2 regions of the Alkaliphilus flagellatus genome follow, and region 2 is predicted to be linked to the other one. Evidence: riboswitches for the same ligand, from Rfam matches in the RefSeq annotation. Region 2 holds a riboswitch; the other holds the start of a gene.
What was found. Region 2 has a riboswitch for S-adenosylmethionine ahead of metK (methionine adenosyltransferase). Riboswitches for the same ligand answer to the same signal wherever they lie in the genome.
Positions count from the first base shown of each region.

Region 1 (4,601 bases), 230 kb from region 2:
TTTAGTTTAGAAATGGAACTATGTAATATACATCCACTCTAGTTTGTTTGTACAATTGTGTCTATACTTTTAATAATATTAATGTATGTAGTATAATGATATGTATTATATACAAAATTTAAGGGGGTAAGTAAATGAAGGATCTATGGGAACTATTCACTATGTTTTTCCGTATAGGAGCATTTACCTTTGGAGGTGGTTATGCTATGCTTCCGATTATACAAAATGAAGTAGTGGAAAAAAGAAAATGGGCTACCGATGATGAAATTATAGATTATTATGCCATTGGTCAATGTACACCTGGAGTTATTGCTGTAAATACAGCAACCTTTATAGGCTATAAGAAAAAAGGTATTATAGGTGGAATTACTGCGACTCTAGGAGTGGTACTTCCATCTCTAATTCTTATTACTATAATAGCAACGTTTTTTAAACACTTTCAAGACTATAAAGTTGTACAGTATGCTTTTGGAGGCATTAGAGTAGGTGTTGTTGCATTGATTGCAAATACAGTAATTAAAATGTTGAAACAAACAGCAAAAGACAGAATAGGTATAGCAATATTTATAAGTGCATTTTTAATCATTGCCTTTATAGACATTTCTCCAATAGTTGTAATAGTTATGGCAGCATTAATAGGTATTTTTAAAGGTAAAAATGTTGAAGTTAAGGAGGATGATATAGGATGATTTATTTAAAGCTATTTTTAGAGTTTTTTAAAATAGGATTATTCGCTGTAGGCGGAGGTCTTGCCACCCTACCTTTTCTTCAGCAGTTAATAGATAAATATGGATGGATTACCCACGAGCAATTGTTAGATATGATAGCAATTTCTGAGTCTACACCAGGTCCTATAGGGGTAAATACAGCCACATTTGTAGGTAATACAACAGCTGGAGTATTAGGTGGTATAGTAGCAACAATAGGAATTGTAACTCCATCTGTTATAATAATATTATTAATTGCTCATTACTTCGCGAAATTTAGTGAAAAGCCTATTGTAAAATCTAGTTTTTATGGAATAAGACCAGCAGTAACAGGGCTAATTGCAGCGGTAGCCTTTGAAGTGGCGAAAATTGCCTTGTTTGATATTGAAAAATATAAGACTACAAATAAAATTTTATCAATATTAGATTTAAAGGCAATTGTGTTATTTTCAATCATGCTATATTTAATAAACAAATATAAAAAACATCCAATATTATATTTAGTAGGTGCTGCTTTTATAGGCATTATATTTAAATACTAGTTATAATTTTGATATATTTTAAATAATATATAATAATTAGCATAAATTACATAAAAACTATTGACATAGTAATTAATATTTATTAGAATAGCATTAATTTAATATAATACTTATCAAGAGAGGTGGAGGGAAAGGCCCTATGAAGCCCAGCAACCAATATGTTTATATACATATCCGGTGCTAAATCCTACAGCATAAGCTGAAAGATAAGAAGACGATTATTACAACCTCTTTCAGCTAAAGAGGTTTTTTTATTATCTAAGAAAGTCCAATTTTCTTTTATAATGAACTAATTAAAGAAAGCAGGAGGTTAGAAGTATTTTAAGCACTTGAAGTTTTTAGCCATGCTAAAAATTGAGTGCGCCATGGAGCATTGCGGTAGCAATAGCGGAATTTTTTATTTGTAGGAAAGTATAATATTAAAAAACTTAATAACAAAACTCTTATCAAGAGAGGTGGAGGGAAAGGCCCTATGAAACCTCGGCAACCTTCAGACTCATTTGTCTGAAAAGGTGCCAATTCCTACCCTAGGTTAATTAAATCCTAGTGAAAGATGAGAGGGAGCTGTGGAATAGTTACCGCTGCATGTAAAGCCCTCTTTCATCTAGATTATTCAAATTTAGAGAAAGGGGTTTTTTATGTTATTTAATAAAAATATTTTTAAGGAGAGATCAAAATGGAGGAAAAAAAATTAAAATTTGACACATTACAAGTTCATGGAGGACAGGAAGTAGATAGTGCAACAGGTTCTAGGGCAGTTCCAATATACCAGACTACATCCTATGTTTTTAATAGTGTTGAGCATGGAGCAAATTTATTTGCTTTAAAAGAAGAAGGAAATATTTACACTAGAATTATGAATCCAACAACTGATGTTTTTGAAAAAAGAATAGCAGCTTTAGAAGGAGGAGTAGGTGCTCTTGCTGTTGCATCTGGTTCTGCTGCAATTACCTACGCCATAATCAATATAGCAGGAGCAGGAGACGAAATAGTTTCAGCTAGTACCTTGTATGGTGGCACATACAACCTTTTATCTACAACCCTTCCTAAGTTAGGTATTAAAACTATATTCGTAAATCCTGATGATCCACAAAACTTTAGAAATGCTATAAATGATAAAACCAAGGCAATTTTTGTAGAAACCATAGGAAATCCTGGCATAAATCTTATTGATATTGAGGCAGTTGCCAACATTGCCCATAATCACAACATACCATTAATTATAGACAATACATTTGCAACACCATACCTTATAAAACCAATAGAATATGGTGCTGATATTGTAGTTCATTCTGCAACAAAGTTTATAGGTGGTCATGGGACTTCTATAGGAGGAGTAATAGTAGACTCTGGCAATTTTAATTGGTTAGGCAATAGTAAATTTCCAGAGTTTAATAAGCCAGACCCAAGCTATAACGGTATAGCATATGCTAAAGATACAGGAGCAGCGGCTTATATTATAAAAGCAAGAGTACAGCTTTTAAGAGATACAGGAGCAGCCCTAAGTCCATTTAACTCATTTTTATTTTTACAAGGGCTGGAGACCCTTTCATTAAGAGTAGACAGACATGTTTCAAATGCAAAAAAAATTGCAGAATTTTTACAAGTGCACCCACTTGTTTCTTGGGTAAATTATCCTAGCCTAGAAGGTAACAAATATTATGATCTTGCAAAAAAATATTTTCCAAAAGGAGTTGGCTCCATATTTACTTTTGGTATAAAAGGTGGAGTAGAAGAAGGAACAAGATTTATTGAAGCATTAGAAATATTTTCACATCTTGCTAATGTTGCAGATGCTAAGTCCCTTGTAATACACCCAGCAAGCACTACCCATGCTCAATTAAGTGAAGAAGAACAATTAAATGCTGGAGTTACACCAGATATGATAAGACTATCCATAGGAATCGAAGATGTAGAAGATCTTATAGAAGACATAGATCAAGCTCTTAAAACAGCAGTTCTGTCCCATAGCTAAAAGTTATAAGACTCCTTCTCTCAGAGAGGGAGTGATAACTCTACATCTCTTAGAAACACATACTACAAGGAAGGGTATGTCTTAATCTTTAGATGTTGGAAGCCTTTAATTATGAGAGGATGGGGATTAAATGTCTTTAATAATAAACAAGAACCTTTTATCAGTTAATAAACTAATTAGCGAAGGTATAGAAATAAAAGGCAATTTTAACAGTTGTAATTCTGAAGCAATTCGTATTTTAATTGTAAATTTAATGCCTAAAAAAAGTGAAGCAGAATTTCAGTTTCTAAATATACTTGGCCATATGCCTATAGATATAAAGGTAGATTTCTTGCAGATGGAAACCTACACACCTCAAAATACAGACAAAACTTATTTAGAAGAATATTATAAAACCCTTAGGGACATAGAAAATAACAGTTATGAAGGAATGATTATTACTGGAACTCCATTAGAATTTTTAGATTTTGATGATATTGAGTACTGGAATGAACTTAAGGAAGTAATAGATTATTCCAACAAAAAAGTAAAGTCCACCTTATATATATGTTGGGCGGCTATAGCAGGTTTATATTACAATTATGGAACAAATAAATGTGTAACGAAAGAAAAAATATTCGGAGTTTTTCCCCATATAGTAGTAAATAAAAGGTCTGTCCTATTAAAAGGATTTAATGATGGATTTATAGTTCCTCATTCAAGATATGTGAAATTGAGAAAAGAAGATATAGAAGAAATAAAAGAATTAGAAATTTTATCTGAATCAGATGAGGCAGGAATTTATATAGTAAGCTCAAAAGATGGCAAACAAATTTATATTACAGGTCACCCTGAGTATGATAAATATACTTTAAAAGAAGAGTATGAAAGAGATATAAAACGTGGCGTAAATATAAATTTACCTAAAAATTATTTTCCTAATGACGATCATAATAAAAAACCTAATTTAGATTGGAGTAGTTATTCTAAACTTTTATTTACAAATTGGATAAATGAATATCTATTTAATAGTTAAAAAATGAAAGTATAGTATACAACTAAATATATTAAATGAGGAGTGACATTTTTTATGAATATAGGACTATTAGGATTTGGCACTGTAGGTACAGGGGTTTATGAGATTATCAACAAAAGAAAAGATTTTTTTAGGTCATTAATAGGTAAAGATTTAAACATAAATAAAGTCCTCGTTAAAGATACAACTAAAGATAGAAATATAAACATTTCTAAAGATAAATTAATTGATAATCCTTATTTTATATTAGATGATCCTAATATAGATATAGTTATAGAGGCTATAGGAGGCACTGCAGAAGCCTATGCATATATAAAACATGCTTTAACTACAGGTAAACATGTAATAACTGCGAATAAGGC
Region 1 covers NZ_JAHLQK010000003.1:172,989-177,589, forward strand. Annotated here, with positions in the region: gene KQI88_RS08480 (chromate transporter) at 135-689, shown strand; gene KQI88_RS08485 (chromate transporter) at 686-1,249, shown strand; SAM riboswitch class I at 1,357-1,462, shown strand; SAM riboswitch class I at 1,690-1,809, shown strand; gene KQI88_RS08490 (homocysteine synthase) at 1,926-3,224, shown strand; gene KQI88_RS08495 (homoserine O-succinyltransferase) at 3,355-4,239, shown strand; gene KQI88_RS08500 (homoserine dehydrogenase) at 4,294-4,601, shown strand, end outside.
Region 1: linked by a shared signal. The riboswitch ahead of KQI88_RS08490 (homocysteine synthase) and the one ahead of metK (methionine adenosyltransferase) in region 2 are both predicted to bind S-adenosylmethionine.

Region 2 (4,601 bases):
CTCTAATATTATTATGCAAATATTTAGAAAGCTCCTCTATTGCTGAAGGAGCCTTATAATGACCTATGCAATTTGAAGTGTTTCTGTGATATTGACTTGTTTGTATATTCAAAAGAACACCCCCTTAAATAATATATAGGGGATGTTCTTATAATATTCCAATGATAAGAAACAAAAATTTTATAATTGTTTCCATAACATCAGACAACTTACCTAGTTAAATTAGAGTATTCAACTATTAGGTCGTCAATCTGTGTACTTAATTCGTAAATTTCATTTTTAGGTCTTTCATCATCCAAATAATTTCGGAGTTTAGTCTGCAACTGTTCTATTAGTAGCTCAAGTTCTTGTATTCTGTCTTGTATTCTGTCTTGTATTCTGTCCACAAAATCACCTCGTGAGTTGTCAAAGTAGTGTAATAAAAGTATTTTATAGTTTATACTATACAAATATTATATCACGACTAAAAAGTTTAATTATTAATTTATTATTACAAAATAAATCTAATGATATTTTTTGAAATATTCATATATAATGTAAGTATGTAGGGGTGATGAAATGGAGAAAATACTTGAAATTATTACTAAAGAAATAATGGTATTATTAATCGCTGCAATGCCGTTAATGGAGCTTAAAGGGGCTATTCCTATTGGTGTATCCATGGGACTCAGTCCCATACATGCTACTATCTTAGGTATTTTAGGTAGCCTAATTCCTGTTCCTTTTTTACTTTTTTTCTTAAAGCCTATTTTTATTAGGTTAAGAAGAACAAAGTTCTTTAGAAGTTTTGTAGATAAATTAGTTAAAAGTACACTGAAAAAAAGTAAAAAAATAAAAAAATATAGTATTATTGGATTAATAATTTTTGTGGCTATACCATTACCAGGCACTGGTGTATGGACAGGTAGTTTAGCCGCAATACTGTTTAATATACGATTTAGGCATGCCTTTCCTGCTATTGCACTAGGCAATACTATTGCAGGTGCTATTATGTTTATACTTAGTTATATTATGGTAAATATTTAGAAAGAAATATATGATAGAATTTTAATAAAAAGTTTCATATATGTAAAAAAATGTTGACATATAGGCCACCTAATGCTAATATTATTTCTAGTTACAATTAAATAAAAATCTTGATGCCTTATCAAGAGCGGTGGAGGGATAGGCCCAATGAAACCCGGCAACCATAATATATTTATATGTGTGGTGCTAAATCCTACAGAATTATAATTCTGAAAGATGAGGAAAGAGCAAAGAATATAGCCTCTTTCTGTTGAATGAGGTTTTTTTATTTTTTAATTTCACCATCTAAGGTATCAAAATGCAATTTTTATTGCTTAAGTGGGAAATAATAAAATGAAGAAGAACTAAGGAGGTTTTTTTAGTGATAAAAAGATTATTTACTTCAGAGTCAGTAACTGAAGGACATCCAGATAAAATATGCGACCAAATTTCCGATTCTATATTAGATGCTATTTTAGAAAAAGATCCATCAGCTAGAGTTGCTTGCGAAACAAGTGTTTCTACAGGACTTGTACTAGTTGCCGGTGAAATATCAACAGATTGCTATGTGGATATTCCTAAAATAGTTAGAAAGACAATAGAAGAGATAGGCTACACTAGGGCAAAATATGGTTTTGACTCTGACACATGCGCAGTATTAACTGCAATAGATGAGCAATCTCCAGATATTGCAATGGGAGTTAATGAAGCATTTGAAAATAAAAAAGGTGCACAAAAGGATGAGCTAGAATCTATAGGAGCAGGAGATCAAGGTATTATGTTTGGCTTTGCTTGCAACGAAACACCAGAGCTTATGCCACTACCTATTTCATTAGCACACAAACTAGCTAAAAGATTATCTGATGTAAGAAGAAATGGTACACTAGACTATTTAAGACCAGATGGAAAAACTCAAGTAACTGTTGAGTATGATGGAGACAAGCCTGTTAGAATCGATACAATAGTTATTTCTACACAGCACAGTCCTGATGTAGATGGTAAAACTATTGAAAAAGATATGATTGAGCATGTTATCAACAAAATTGTTCCAGAAGAATTATTAGATGCAAATACAAGATATTTCATTAATCCAACTGGTCGTTTTGTTATCGGAGGACCACAAGGAGATGCTGGTTTAACAGGAAGAAAAATAATTGTTGATACATACGGAGGATATGCTCGTCATGGTGGAGGAGCTTTTTCTGGAAAAGACGCAACAAAGGTAGACCGTTCTGCTGCATATGCTGCTAGATATGTTGCTAAAAATATAGTAGCTGCAGGCTTAGCAGACAAATGTGAAATCGAATTAGCCTATGCTATTGGGGTTGCAGAACCAGTATCTATACTAGTTGAAACATTTGGCACTGGTAAAGTAGACGAGTTAAAATTAACAGAACTTGTTAAAAAGCACTTTGATTTAAGACCAGCGGCTATTATTAGAGATTTAGAACTAAGAAAGCCTGGTTATAGAAAAGTTGCTGCTTATGGACACTTTGGAAGAACAGATCTAGACCTTACATGGGAAAGAACAGATAAGGCGGATATATTAAGAAAAGAAGCAGGACTATAAGATAAATTAGATCTATTCTCGAAAAAACTGATAGTAATATAAGGAATAGATAAATAAAAGGCAAATAAAAAAAGGACAAAGAGGATGATTCCACTTTGTCCTTTTTTTATTTACTTATGTACAATCATCTTAACCGGTAATATTCGAAGGGGCCCCTTCCAAAAGGAAGGATAACTTTGTACATTGAATTTGATAAAAAAGTAGGAGCTGCTCTAAAAGGAGACAGTATAGCAAAAGAATGGATTATTGATAGACTTAAACCATTAGTAGTTTCATATAGTAAAAAATATGGTGGACAAACTGGATGGGACGAGGAGCTTTATCAGGAAGGGGCATGGCAAATATTAGAGGCTTTAAATGTCTTTGATATTAGTAAGGGAGTTCCATTCCTAGGCTTTGTTACAATCAGACTAAAGCATCATTATCAAAATAGACGTAGAAAGGAAAAAATAACTATTTCTTTAGATCAGTTTGTTGGTGAAGATGAGGGGACATCTCTACTAGATTTATTAGTAGATGAAAAGGTTTCTATAGAGTCAGATTATTTAAAAGAAGAAGAGTACAAAGCTTTAATAAGAGCCATTAATAAGCTGGATGCAAAAGAGCGAGGGATTATAGAAGACTATTATTTAAAAGGCTATATGCTGAAGGATATAGCAGAAGCAAGAAAGGTTCATTATGTTACAGTTGCAAAGGATAAAGCAAAGGCATTAGAAAAGTTAAAAAATATTTTATAAAGGTAGGCTAACATTTCCTTTCTCAAAACATGTAATAGGTGTAAGAGAAAGGAGGTGAAAAGATGCCAGTAAATATAATTAACCAAAGCTCAAGAATTAGACTTCGTTTTATTGATGGTGTAGACGGAGAAGGAAAAGAAAAGCTAGTAAGTAAAACCTACAGTAATGTTAAAGGAGATGCAGATGATAGCGATATTTATGCAGTAGCTGTAGATATGGCTAGACTTCAAACAAAGTCATTAAAAACAGTAGTTAGAACGGATGAAAAAGAATTGGTTGAATAATTGCAGGTAAAGGTAATCTGTTTTTAGATTTCAAACAGTTCTAATATAGGAAAGGGCTACCCTTTCGAAAGAGGAGGTGAAAAAATGCGAGTATTAGAATTAAGCTTTAAAAAGGAAGACGGTAAAGGAGCTAAAATAGTTGTAGCTAATGCTAGAGAAGACATAACATCTGAAGAAGTGAAAACAGTAATGGAAGGTATTATTAGCAAAAACATATTTGCTCCAAGTGGCATGAATCTTGCACAGGTAGAAGGTGCTAAGGTAATAATCACTCAGGAGCAAGATCTGAACCTTGCATAAATATAGGAATAGCCGGGGGAGAACCTCGGCTGTTCTCATCTAATAGTTAGTAAAATAAATATAAATACACGCCCATAGGGCTTCAAATATGAATATATGGAGGTTAAAAAATGAATGATATATTTGGCCAGGTTGCGAACCTAGGATTCCCAATAGTTATTTCTATTTACTTACTAATTAGGCTAGAAGGGAAAGTCGAAAGCTTAACTATTAGTATAAATGAACTAGCAAAATCAATCGATCTATTAACAGTCAAAACTCCCAAAGGAATATGATATAATAAAGAAAACTTGATTCAGATGGAGATTTAACTCCATCTGAATCATAGTCGTACTTATTTCGAGGATGTATTGCTTGATCTCCCGCCTATGAAAGCGAGAGTCTTAGCAGTGCACCGAATATAGGAGAGAGATTTGAGTAGCTGGGAGGAAAGTATAGTGGTCGAATTAGAAGGTAGATTAGTAGAGATTATATTTCAAAACGAGGCTAATGGGTACTTAGTAGGTATATTAGACTGCGAAGAGGAAGAAGTAACAATAGTCGGCTGCTTACCTGCTCTAAAAGAAGGTGAGGTAATTGCAGTAAAAGGTAAATGGATAGTTCATCCGACCTACGGCAGACAAATGGATGTTAAAGAATATCGTCATGTGCAGCCTTCAACAAAGGAAGGGATATTAAACTATCTATCCTCTGGAGTTATAAAAG
Region 2 covers NZ_JAHLQK010000003.1:398,771-403,371, forward strand. Annotated here, with positions in the region: gene yyaC (spore protease YyaC) at 1-112, opposite strand, end outside; gene KQI88_RS09460 (Spo0E family sporulation regulatory protein-aspartic acid phosphatase) at 210-386, opposite strand; gene KQI88_RS09465 (COG2426 family protein) at 559-1,026, shown strand; SAM riboswitch class I at 1,142-1,249, shown strand; gene metK (methionine adenosyltransferase) at 1,388-2,575, shown strand; gene KQI88_RS09475 (sigma-70 family RNA polymerase sigma factor) at 2,752-3,312, shown strand; gene KQI88_RS09480 (DUF1659 domain-containing protein) at 3,375-3,596, shown strand; gene KQI88_RS09485 (DUF2922 domain-containing protein) at 3,681-3,896, shown strand; gene KQI88_RS09490 (YvrJ family protein) at 4,007-4,171, shown strand; gene recD2 (SF1B family DNA helicase RecD2) at 4,334-4,601, shown strand, end outside.